Regions from separate parts of the Arthrobacter jiangjiafuii genome, predicted to be linked through region 2. Evidence: riboswitches for the same ligand, from Rfam matches in the RefSeq annotation. Region 2 holds a riboswitch; each other region holds the start of a gene.
What was found. Region 2 has a riboswitch for S-adenosylmethionine ahead of KKR91_RS07385 (MetQ/NlpA family ABC transporter substrate-binding protein). Riboswitches for the same ligand answer to the same signal wherever they lie in the genome.
Positions count from the first base shown of each region.

Region 1: linked by a shared signal. The riboswitch ahead of KKR91_RS00915 (LLM class flavin-dependent oxidoreductase) and the one ahead of KKR91_RS07385 (MetQ/NlpA family ABC transporter substrate-binding protein) in region 2 are both predicted to bind S-adenosylmethionine.
Region 3: linked by a shared signal. The riboswitch ahead of KKR91_RS08625 (cobalamin-independent methionine synthase II family protein) and the one ahead of KKR91_RS07385 (MetQ/NlpA family ABC transporter substrate-binding protein) in region 2 are both predicted to bind S-adenosylmethionine.
Region 4: linked by a shared signal. The riboswitch ahead of KKR91_RS10260 (flavin reductase family protein) and the one ahead of KKR91_RS07385 (MetQ/NlpA family ABC transporter substrate-binding protein) in region 2 are both predicted to bind S-adenosylmethionine.

Region 1 is NZ_CP076022.1:176,828-179,782, reverse strand. It holds gene KKR91_RS00915 (LLM class flavin-dependent oxidoreductase) at 77-1,513, opposite strand; SAM riboswitch class IV at 1,548-1,663, opposite strand; gene KKR91_RS00910 (alpha/beta fold hydrolase) at 1,733-2,503, opposite strand; gene KKR91_RS00905 (ABC transporter ATP-binding protein) at 2,857-2,955, shown strand, end outside.
Region 2 is NZ_CP076022.1:1,570,678-1,573,632, reverse strand. It holds gene KKR91_RS07395 (methionine ABC transporter permease) at 1-55, opposite strand, end outside; gene KKR91_RS07390 (methionine ABC transporter ATP-binding protein) at 57-1,085, opposite strand; gene KKR91_RS07385 (MetQ/NlpA family ABC transporter substrate-binding protein) at 1,098-1,982, opposite strand; SAM riboswitch class IV at 2,037-2,152, opposite strand; gene KKR91_RS07380 (RidA family protein) at 2,355-2,777, shown strand; gene KKR91_RS07375 (DUF1801 domain-containing protein) at 2,786-2,955, opposite strand, start outside.
Region 3 is NZ_CP076022.1:1,817,731-1,820,685, forward strand. It holds gene KKR91_RS08615 (ion channel protein) at 1-855, shown strand, start outside; gene KKR91_RS08620 (histone-like nucleoid-structuring protein Lsr2) at 1,086-1,418, shown strand; SAM riboswitch class I at 1,658-1,754, shown strand; gene KKR91_RS08625 (cobalamin-independent methionine synthase II family protein) at 1,764-2,955, shown strand, end outside.
Region 4 is NZ_CP076022.1:2,178,283-2,181,237, reverse strand. It holds gene KKR91_RS10265 (hypothetical protein) at 1-60, opposite strand, end outside; gene KKR91_RS10260 (flavin reductase family protein) at 292-798, opposite strand; SAM riboswitch class IV at 853-973, opposite strand; gene KKR91_RS10255 (PhzF family phenazine biosynthesis protein) at 1,079-1,915, shown strand; gene KKR91_RS10250 (nitronate monooxygenase) at 1,921-2,955, shown strand, end outside.

The DNA.
Region 1 (2,955 bases), 1.4 Mb from region 2:
GGACACCTTTCAAACGTAGGAGCCCGCCGACCGGCGGTCAATGCCAGCCGCCGCAGAACGGGCCGGAGCCCGGCGGTTAATTCACCGCCGGCTGCAGCCTGAATGAGGCACCCCGGTGTTCCGGGGGCAGCCTGTCACCCCGGTCGAAGAGCTTGTTGCGCAGGGTCCCAGGCGCGTATTCGGTTCTATAGGCGCCGCGCTTCTGCAGTTCGGGCACCACAAACTCCACGATGTCCTCAAAGGTGCCCGGCGTGATGGCGTAGGCCAGGTTGAAACCGTCGACGTCGGTCTCCTCCACCCAGCGGATCATTTCCTCGGCGATTTCCGCACCCGAACCGACCATCCGGGGACCGAGCCCGCCGATGCCCACCGAGTCGGCGATGTCGCGCACCGTCCAGGGTTCGCCGTCGTCCTTGGGCTTTTGGAAGTTCGCGGCTGAGGACTGGATGGCGTTGGACTTCACGTTGCCCAGCGGCTCGTCCAGGTTGTAGGTGGACAGGTCCACGCCCATCCAGCCGGACATCAGGGCCAGGGCGCCCTCGTGGCTGGTGTACTGCTGGTAGTCCTCGTGCTTGGCGGCCGCCTCTTCGGGGGTGGCGGCCGTGATCACGGTCATCAGCGTGTAGATGCGGATGGAGTGCCGGTCCCTGCCCGCTCCCTCCGCGGCATCGCGGATTTTCGCGACGATGGCCTTGAGCTTTGCCTTGGTGGGCGCTCCCACGAACACGGCCTCGGCGTTGCCAGCGGCGAAGGCGATCCCGCGGGGAGAGGCCCCGGCCTGGAAGATCACCGGGGTGCGCTGCGGCGAGGGTTCGCTGATGTGGATGCCGGGGACCTTGAAGTACTTGCCCTCGTGGTTGATGTCGTGAACCTTGGCCGGATCGGTGAACACGCCGGCCTGTTTGTCGCGGACGACGGCGCCGTCCTCCCAGGAGCCTTCGAGGAGCTTGTAGATGACCTCAAGGTATTCATCCGCGTGGTCGTAGCGCTCGTCGTGCTCCAGCTGGTCTTCGGCGCCCAGGTTCCGCGCGGCGGAGGGCAGGTAGCCGGTGACCACGTTCCAGCCGACCCGCCCGTTGGTGAGGTGGTCCAGGGTGGAGAGCCGGCGGGCAAACGGATAGGGGTGTTCGTAGGCGGTCCCCGCGGTCACCCCGAAGCCGAGGTGCTCGGTGACCAGGGCCATGGCGGAAACCAGGAGCAGCGGATCGTTCACCGGAACCTGCGTGCCCTGCCGCAGCGTGGCCTCGTTGGATCCGCCGTACACGTCGTAGGTCCCGAGCACGTCGGCCAGGAAAATGCCGTCAAAGAGGCCCTTTTCGCAGGTTTTCGCCAGGTCCGCCCAGTAGCGGATGTCCGTGTAGTCGGCCGAACGGTCCTCCGGGTGGCGCCACAGGCCCGGAGACTGGTGCCCGACGCAGTTCATATCAAAGGCGTTGAAGCGGATTTGGCGCCGGGCACTCTCTTTTGCCGGGGAAATGCTCAAGTCGGCCGGGGAAGGGATCTGTTCGGGCATGGGACAGCCTTTCGGAACGGGACGCCCCAGGGGAACGCCGTACTTGCCGTCCGCGGACGCGGAACGGCCGGATCCTCATCTGGGGCACCCCGCTACGGAGAAGAGGGTTGCCGCCCAACCAGCCAGAGCTTCGCGTTGGGACTCATGATCCTTCAGGTCCAGTATTGGCACGCCAACTGCCCGTGGGGGAAGAACGTGACCTTTTGTGAACCGGCTGCCTCAGGCCAGGAACTGGTTGATGGCCGCGGCAAGCGGCTCGTCCTGGACCCCGTGCCAGCTGCCGTCCAACACCTGGAGGCGGGCATCGGCCAGCGCCTCGGCGGTTTCCCGCGCCCATTCCTGCAGCCGGGCATCGCTGCTGCCGCTGACCAGCACCAGCACCGGTACCCGGATGCTGCCGAAGCTCTCCAGATCTGCGTCAGCGTTGAGGGTCAGGTCGTAAGCGATCGTATGTGCCGCCGGGGCAAAGGCCCCCACGTCTGCCGCCGCGATCATCTCCTCCGGTACCCCGATGGAACGCTGGAATACGCGCACGGCCTCGTCACGGTCCCCGGCCGCTATCAGCTGCGCCAGCTCCCCCCGGATGTCCGGGCCGTGGTCCACTACCCGGGACAGCGGGGGCTCCAGGGCCACCACTGAGCTCACGGCCGCGGAGTCGGCAGCCGTCATCAGCGCCAGCACCGCACCCGAGGAAAACCCGTACAGATCCGCAGCTCCTCCGGCCACCCCGATGACGGCCAGCAGATCGTCAATTTCGCGGCTCGGCTCATATTCCGCGCTGCTGTCCCCGCTCTCGCCCTTGCCCCGCCTGTCGTACGTGTACACCGTCCGGTTCCGCGCCAGCAGTTTCGCGATGCCTGCGGAGACTGATGTGGTGCGGTCCATCAGCACGGGATCAACGATTACCAGCGGCGGTCCGGATCCCTTGCGTTCCCATGCAATCGAGGTGCCGTCCGGGGATAGCACCGTCCCTGACGCAGCGTCGGCCATGGCTGTCCCTTCCCGGGAATGTACGACGGTCGGAAGACCCTGCCGGCTCCCCCACTTGGCAGGTTAGGAGCCAGCCCTGTGCCGGTCAACACCTCCGGGCCCCACGCCGGACGCAGTTCCGCAGAGAGTCGAAATATTACGGGCAGGACTTGCCCGTTTCCTCAATGGCGCGTTTAGTGGCTCTTGACCATCCCGAGCGGCTGAGAGACCTGGATCAGTGAAGCCGCAGCAACCCTGGTTGCCGTATTTCCTCCTTGAGGTACGGCAATAACGAGGACAACACCGCAGGAGGCCCTAACCGGCCCAAGGTGCTTTCCGTAGGGTGCTACTGCCAGGACCGATGGAGAGTTAACATGACTGCCTTGGCTTCGCGCACGCCTGCCACCCCACCGCCCGCCAGTACTGTGGGTCCACCCTCCGGCTCTGCCCTTCCCGTCACCTTCGCCCAGCTG
Region 2 (2,955 bases):
GGGTTTCGGCGACGGCGGCCCACAGCTGCGGGGTCAGGGGTATCAGGTCGTCCATCTCAGAAACGCTCCGCAACTTTGAGTCCGTGCCCGACGGCGGCGAGGGCGCCGTCGATCGCGGCGTCCTCCCCGGTCAGGGCGAGGGTTAGGTGGCCGAATGCGCGGCCCGAGATGTCGTTGATGCCGCCGTAGACCAGTTCAAAGCCGATTCCGGCACGGGCCAGTTCCAGGAACACCTCCGACTGGGAGGAATCGCCGTCACGGAAGGAGAGTGTGACGATCCGCCCGGGATGCCGCCGGCGCAGGGAATCCAGCTCATCCGGTGACGGGACGCCACGGACCACGGTGGAGACGAATTTCCGTGAGGAGGCCTGGCGCGGGTTCGAGAAGACCTCGAACACCTCACCCTGTTCCACGATCCGGCCGCCGTCCATCACCGCCACCCGGGTGGCCAGATTCTTGATGACGTCCATCTCGTGCGTGATCACCACTATGGTGATCCCCAGTTCCCGGTTCACCCGGCGCAGCAGGGCCAGCACCTCATGGGTGGTTTCCGGATCCAGGGCTGATGTGGCTTCGTCCGCGAGCAGGATCTTCGGCGACGCGGCCAGCGCCCGGGCGATGCCGACGCGCTGCTTTTGCCCGCCGGAGAGCTGCTCGGGATAGCTGCCGGCCTTGTCCGCGAGCCCGACAAAGTCCAGCAGCTCCTCCACCCGGGCGGCGATCTCGGCAGTGCTCCGGCCGGCCACGCGCAGGGGGTACGCAATGTTGTTGCGGACCGTTTTGGAGTTGAAGAGATTGAACTGCTGGAAGATCATGCCGATGTCCAGGCGCAGGGTGCGAAGTTTCCGCTCCGGCACCCCGGAGACCTGCCGCCCGTCCACGGTGATGTCTCCGGAGGTACTGGATTCCAGCGCGTTGATCAGCCGGACGAGGGTGCTCTTGCCGGCGCCGGAATAGCCGATGATGCCGAAGATCTCCCCCGCCTCGATCTCCAGGTTGATGTCCCGCAGGGCGGTCACGGCGGGTTCGCCCTTGCGGGCCGGCGGATAGGTTTTAGACACGTTCTGCAGCGAGATGAGTGCCATGGCGGTTTCCTCCTAGCCCAGCGCTTCGATGTCCTTCTGGACCTTCGCCAGCGAGGTCTTCAGGTCCTGGACCGGAACCTTGAGGAACTCTGCCGTGTTTCCGGAGGCCTCCTGCACACCGTCCTCAACGGACTGTGTGTCCTGGTAGATCTCCACCAGCTTCACGTACGTCTCGTTGGTTTCCTCCCCGGCCCGTGCGGCGAAGATATTCACGTATGGGATGGCCGCCGGATCGGAGGGGTCGTCCTGGGCGATCGCGTCGGCGGCCTTCAGTCCGGCGTCTTCCACGAAGTCGTTGTTGACGATGGCGGCCGCGACGTCGGGCAGCGACGTCGGCGTGAGCGAGGCTTCCAGCGTGGTCACCTTGACCTTGGATTTGCCTTCGTCAATGTCCTCCAGCGTGGAGAACGGGCTGCCGCCGCCGTCCAGGGTGAGAAGGCCGGCGGACTGCAGCACCAGCAGGCCGCGGGCGAGGTTGCTCTCGTCGTTCGGCACGGCCACCGTGGCGCCCTCGGGAATGTCCTCCACGGAGTCGTACTGAGTGGAATACAGGCCCAGCGGATAGATCGCGGTGGAGCCGACCGGGGTCAGATCCTCTCCGCTGGAGACGTTGTAGCGGGCGAGATAGACGATGTGCTGGAACTGGTTCAGGTCCAGTTCACCTTCAGTCAGCGCCGGATTGGGCTGGGTGTACTCGGCGAAGTCCAGGATTTCGACGTCGATCCCCTCTGCCTTCGCTGCCTCGGTATAGGTGGCCCAGTACGGGTCGCTGGCGCCGACGACGCCGATCTTCACCGTGCCTTCGCCATCGTCTCCGGCGGCCGAGCTGCAGGCAGCCATCGACAGGGCGAGGAGCGGAACTGCGGTGATGCTGAGGATTCTCCTGCGGGTGTTCATGATGATGGTGTTCTCCTGTGACAGGACGCAGCGCAGCCTTCCGGGCAGCGTCTGGCGCCGTACTTGCCGCCAGGAGGTGTCCTGCCGGCCCAATCTTCACCTGGAGCACCCCGCTGCGGCGAGAGGGTTGCTGTCCAGCCGGCCAGGGCCGATGGCTGGAACTCTTGATTGCTGGTATCAGGCTAGGCGGGCCGGGGCAGGGCGCAAAAAACGACGTTCCGTGACGTAAGAGAGCGTCGGAGCGGGTCACATGCCGAAATGTTGCGTCACGGTGGCGGTAGGGACGCTGTTGCGCGTGTGGGAGGATCGGCTCGCTTGTCTTCTTGCAGTTCCCACCCGTCCGCGCATCCTCGTCCCCTGCGAAAGGCCCCCGTGCAGCATGAAACCAGTCCGTCAGCCGTGACCCTGATCCGTGCCGCGCAGCTCTCCGACACCGCGGAGTATGCGTACGCCGCAACGGCACCCGCGGGCAGCCGGCTGATCTTTCTCGCCGGATCCTGTCCGCTGGAAGCAGACGGCTCGACGGCGGCTGTGGGCGACTACGCCGGCCAGGCCGCGCAGTGCATGGCAAACCTCGCGGCGGCGCTGGCCGCTGCGGGCGCTTCACTGACGGATGTCATCAGCACCCGGGTGCTGGTGGCCACCACGTCCCAGGCGGACCTGGTCGCGGCGTGGGAGGTGGTGCGGGATGCCTTCGGCGACCACGATGCGCCGAGCACGCTGTTGGGTGTGACAGTTCTGGGCTACGACCACCAACTTGTCGAAATTGAAGCCGTTGCCGCCGTGCGTGAGTAGGCCGTAGCTCAGGAACCCGGATCAGCGGCGCGCTGCCCGAAGGTTCCCGCGGTTACGCGCTGATAGGACTCGGTGATGATGTCTTCAAGTACCCCGAGGTCAATTTTGCTCAGGTCTTTCAGGTAAAGACAGCCTGCGCCGGTGGTGTGGGCGCCGAGCCGGGCGAGTTGGGCGGTGT
Region 3 (2,955 bases), 250 kb from region 2:
GGCCGGCTGTTCTCCCGCGTTCCGGCACAGCTGGTCGTGGGACTGACAGTCGCCGGAACTGTGGGGGCGCTGTTCGGGACCCCCGTCGCCGCAGCACTGCTCTTCACCGGACTCGCCGGCTCAATGGCGGGCGGCGGAGCCCTGTTCGACAGGCTCTTCCTGCCGCTCGCCGCCGCCGGGGCGGGGGCGGTGACCATGACCCTGCTGGGCGGAACCCTGCTGACCGTCGGGCTGCCCGCCATGGGCAGCCCTGACGGGTGGGATGTGCTGGCAGGATTCATCATTGCTCCGCTCGCGGCGGGCTTTGCCCTGTTGGGCGTTGGCGTCTTCACCCGGGTTCACCATACGTTCCACCGGCTCGGCAACCCGGTGCTCTTCACGACGCTGGGCGGAGCGCTGCTTGGCCTGCTGGGTGTCATCGGCGGACCGCTGACCCTGTTCAAGGGAGCGGAGGAATCCGCCGCGCTGCTGGCGCAGCGCGGCAGCGAATCGGCCTGGACACTGGTGTTCCTCGCGGCGGTCAAGCTGGTTGCCCTGGTGATCGCCGCAGCGGCCGGCTTCCGCGGGGGCAGGATCTTCCCGGCCGTCTTTGTCGGCGTGGCTGCGGGGCTTGCCGCGGTGGCCTTCGTACCCTCCGTGCCGGTGAGCCTGGCCGTGTCGGCAGCCGTGCTCGGCGTAGTCCTCGCAGTGGCCCGCGACGGCTGGATGGCCCTGTTCATCGCGGTCCTTATTACGGGGGACGTGAGCGTAACGGCAGTACTCTGCCTGGCAGTACTGCCGGCCTGGCTGGTGGTCACCAATGCTCCGCACATGCTGGCAGCGCCCGACGGCGGCACCGCCTCTCGTCCTGCCTAGGCAGGGAATCTCCCTGTTCGATTGAAAAGCGTGCATTGTTGGGTACCCTTATGCGCAAATGCTTCCTGCGGTCCCCGCGCTGCGAGGCAGCTAGTGATGAAGCAGGGGCAGAGCCCAATCATCTTTGGATTGGGAAAGAGAAATGCCTGTGCAGCTCTATTGCACAGCCCCACTTCCGCTAAACTGTTTTGGGGGGTGGTCCAAAATACTATGAATGAGGAAAAAGCCCCGTGGCTCAGAAAAGACAAGTTCTCCTGATTGACGACCTAACCGGTGAAGACGCACAGGAAACTGTGAAGTTGGCGCTGGACGGCGCACAATACGAAATCGATCTGACGGCCGACCATGCCGCGGAACTCCGCGGGAGACTGGAACCGTATCTCTCCAATGCCAGGCGTTTGCGCGGCGGCTCAACCGGCCGTGCTGCGAAACGGGAAACGGTTCCCCGCAGCGGCGAGAGCCGGAAAATCCGTGAATGGGCGGTAGCCAATGGCTTCCAGCCCAGCGCACGGGGGCGGATCAGCCAGGAAATCCGCGAAGCGTACAGCTCCGCCCAAAAGTAATCCCCGCCCTTCTTTCCTGCCTGGCACAGCGGGAAGGATCCGGGCAACTGGTACCGGGCGCAGGGGGGCGCCTGACCACCGGTATGAGATCTTCCGGGTTTACTCTTACCCCGCCTGGCGGGGGCGTCTGCGCCAGATGCGCGTCTCCTGCCTCGCCATATTTCGACGCCCCGGCTTCATATTTCGTGCCGCTGGAGTTTTGCTGCCGACGGGCGCATGCTGGTTTTTCGTCCCGCAACTACCCATCCAGAGCAGCTGAGAGACCTGCCTCCGTGACGCTGCAGCTTCCCCCGGACATTCCTTCCGGAAAGGTGCTAATGGCAGGACCGATGGAAGGAATACACCATGACGTTCGACCAGATTTCCACCACCCATGCCGGTTCGCTGCCCCGGACACCGGAACTCATAAGCGCCAATGCAGCCCGGACCTTCGCCGACGATGGTTTTACCCTCGAACGCACCCCGGAGTTTGAACTGCTTCTGACCGACGCGGTAATTGACCTGGTGCAGCGCCAAAAGAGCCTCGGCATTACCATTCCCGGCGATGGGGAGTACGGCAAGGCCATGTCCAGCCCGGTGGACTACGGGGCATGGTGGACCTACAGCTTCCAACGCACGGCGGGCCTGGAGCTGACTGACTTTAATCCCATCACTACCGGACCCGTTCGCAGCGAAGCCGGGAATATCCGGCTGACCTCTTTTGCAGACCGCCGCGACTGGACCCGATTTGCAGCTGCCTATTCCGATCCGGAAAGCGGGATCCAACTGGGCCGCAATGCCACGGCCTTTCCCACGGCCACCGGACCCATCACTTACACCGGCCACGATGCCCTGGCTACAGACATCGCAAACCTCAAGGCCGGGCTGGCGGCTGCCGACCTGCCCACCGGCTTCATCACGGCGCTGTCCCCGGGATCGGCCAGCCGGATCGGCAACGACTATTACAAGAGCGAAGAGGAGTTCATTTACGCCTGGGCAGATGTCCTGCGTGAGGAATACAAGGCCATCACGGACGCAGGGCTGACGGTTCAGATCGATGACCCCTCGATCGCCGAGAACTGGGACCAGATCAATCCCGAACCCAGCGTCGAGGACTACCGGCGCTTCACGCAGATCCGGATCGACGCCCTGAACTACGCACTGCGGGGGATCCCGCAGGAGCAGGTCCGGTTCCATGTCTGCTGGGGATCCTGGCATGGTCCGCACACCACCGACATCGAGTTCGCCAATATCGTGGATCTCGTGCTGGGGATCAACGCCGGTTTCTACGCCTTCGAAGCCGGCAACGCGCGGCACGAGCACGAGTGGACGATCTGGCGGGACGTGGCGCTGCCGGAGGGGAAGGTCCTCGTTCCGGGCGTGGTGTCCCACGCGACCAATGTGGTGGAACATCCTGAACTTGTGGCCCAGCGGATAGAGCGCTTTGCCGGGCTTGTGGGCAGCGGGAATGTCATTGCCGGCACCGATTGCGGCCTGGGTGGACGGCTGCATCCGGACATCGCATTTGCCAAGCTGGAATCACTGGGCCGCGGCGCCG
Region 4 (2,955 bases), 610 kb from region 2:
CTCCTGTGCAGTGCATCCTGCCAGCACCAGGGCCAGTGCCGCTGCGGGAAGCAGAGCCATCCGCGTAAACGAAATATCCGGCACTTTGCCGGGCATTGCCTTATTTGATGGGCCGTGGACATTTCTGTTTCTGGTCATCTTCGCTACTTCCTCCCGAAGTAATCCGAAGAACGATAGTGGGACGGCAGCCGGATGTAAAGGATTGGTAACGGAGGGGGCATGCCGTAAACCCCTGGAAAACAATTCCGGCAGCGCCCAATTGCCTGTGCCCGTCAGGCAATTTCCTGCCGGTCAGGCGAATTCGGGGACACCCAGGCGGCGGAACGCGGAACCGTGAAAGACCAGTGGATCATGGGCGTCGTCGTGGGAGGCATGGCCGTGAACCCTCAGCAGCACCACCTGATGGTCACCGGCAGGAACTTCGTTTTCCACCGAGCACTCGAGCCAGAGCGCGGCGCGGTCAATGAAGAGGGACCCGGAGGCGTCGGTGTGCAGGTTCAGGCCGGCAAACCGGTCACCGGATTTCGACGCGATCTGCTTGCAGATTCCTTCGTGCTCAGAGCCGAGGACCGACACGCCGATGCGCTGGGCCCGCCGCAGCACCGGCCAGGTCCGGGAGGTCTGCTGCACAGCGAACATGACCAGCGGAGGGTCCATGGAAACCCCCACCGTGAACGATGAGGCAACAATTCCCTGCGGCTGGCCGTCAACCACCGCGCACAGGGCGGCAATTCCCGAGGGAAACCGTGAAAAGGCCCGGCGCAATGCAGCGGGTTGCAGGTCGGTACGAAGAGTCATGAGGGGGAAGATCCTTTGCCCTAAAGCGCGGCCGGAAGAAAAAACCCGGCACAAACGCGGTACTTGCCATGCCGGAGGATTTTCGCCGGACGGCCGAATCGTCACCTGGAGCACCCCGCTACAGCGAGAGGGTTGCCGTCCAACCGGCCAGGGCCTGTGGCTGGAACTCTTGATTCAGCTTCCAACGTAGAAGTGCAGGAGGCGGACTTGCAAACCCCTGCCTCACTTCGTAAAACTCGGCTTCATAAAACTCCCGGTGCCGAAGGGATACAGTTTCAGCATGAAACAGCGGTGGTTTAAGCAGGTGGACGTCTTCGGCAACGAACCGTATTTGGGCAATCCCCTCGCGGTGGTGCTTGAAGCGGAGGGCCTGACAGATGCAGAGATGGAATCCTTCGCGAGATGGACCAATCTCTCGGAGACGACGTTCGTCCTGCCTCCGACCACGGACGGAGCCGACTACAGGGTTCGGATTTTCACCCCCGGAGGAGAGATCCCGTTTGCCGGGCATCCCACTCTGGGAACGTGCCACGCGTGGCTGGAGGCCGGGAACAAGCGCCGCTACCCCGACGTCGTCGTCCAGGAATGCGGAATCGGGCTGGTCACGCTGCATGCCAATGCCGGAATCGCCGCCTTCGCCGCTCCGCCGCTGCTGCGCTCGGGACCGCTGGAAGACGAGGTCCTGGACCAGGCGCTGCGCGCCCTGAACCTGGACCGCACCGAAATTCTTGCCTCCAACTGGATCGACAACGGTCCGGGGTGGCTTGGACTCCTGCTGCGCGACGCCGACGCCGTGCTGGCGCTGAAACCCGACCCCACGATCATGGGCAATCTGCGGGTGGGCGTTATCGGCGCCCAGCCGCAGGACGCCGAAACGGACTTCGAGGTCCGTGCCTTCGTGCCCGGCCTGGGCATCACCGAAGATCCCGTAACGGGAAGCCTCAACGCCGGCCTGGCCCAATGGCTGATCGGAGCCTCACTCGCACCCGAACGCTACGTCGTCACGCAGGGCACAGCCGTGCGGCGTTCCGGGCGTGTCCGCGTCTTCACGCGCGACGGGAAGATCTGGATCGGCGGGTCCACCGTGACCTCCATCGACGGCACCGTCACCCTCTAGCCGCCATGTTCAACCTGCACTCGCTGCGGCTTCCGGTGATCGGGGCGCCCATGGCCGGCGGCGCATCCACGCCGCAGCTTGCCGCTGCCGTGAGCAACGCGGGAGGGCTCGGCTTCCTGGCTGCCGGTTATAAGAGCGCTGCCGCGGTGGCTGAGCAAACCGCCCGGACCCGCAGCCTGACCGGCGGACCCTTCGGCGTGAACCTGTTTGTACCGGATGCCGCCAACACCTACGCCGCCACATCCGAAGAACACCAGGCCGGGAAGCTGGCCGCAGCCCTGGCCTACCGGGATGTCCTGGCCGCCGGCGCCGGAGCGGAACCGGGCTTCCCGGACCCGGAGGACGACGACGGCTGGGCGGCCAAACTCGACCTGGTCCTGCGCGAACGCATCCCCGTGGTCTCCTTTACCTTCGGCCTGCCGGAGAAGGCCGTCCTGGCGGCATTGGCCGGCCGCGGAATCTGCACGGTCCTCACGGTCACCGACGCAGACGAGGCCCGGGCGGCAGCCGGCGCCGGAGCGTCGGCCCTCTGCGTTCAGGGGCCCGAGGCCGGAGGGCATCGCGGAACACTGCAGAGCGCCAAAGCACCCGCCGCCGCCTCCCTCAGTGAGCTCCTGCACAGCGTCAGGGATACCTGCGCGCTGCCGGTCATCGCTGCCGGTGGAATCGGTACGGCAGCTGATGCGGCGGCAGCCCTGGCCGCCGGAGCGGTGGCCGTCCAACTGGGTACGGCACTTCTGCTCAGCACCGAAGCCGGTACCGGTTCAGTACACCGGGCAGCCCTCAAGGACGCCGCCGCCGGCCGACGCGCCGGGGAAACCGCACTGACCCGGGCCTTCTCCGGCCGCCCGGCCCGCGGGCTGCTGAACCGGTTCATGCTGGAGCACCCGGACGCCCCGGATGCCTACCCCTACATCAACCAGATCACCGGACCGCTGCGCGCAGCGGCTGCAGCGCAGGGGGACCAGGAGGGCATCAGCCTGTGGGCCGGAACCGGATATCGCCGGGCAGCGGAAGAGCCGGCAGAAGCCATCGTCCGC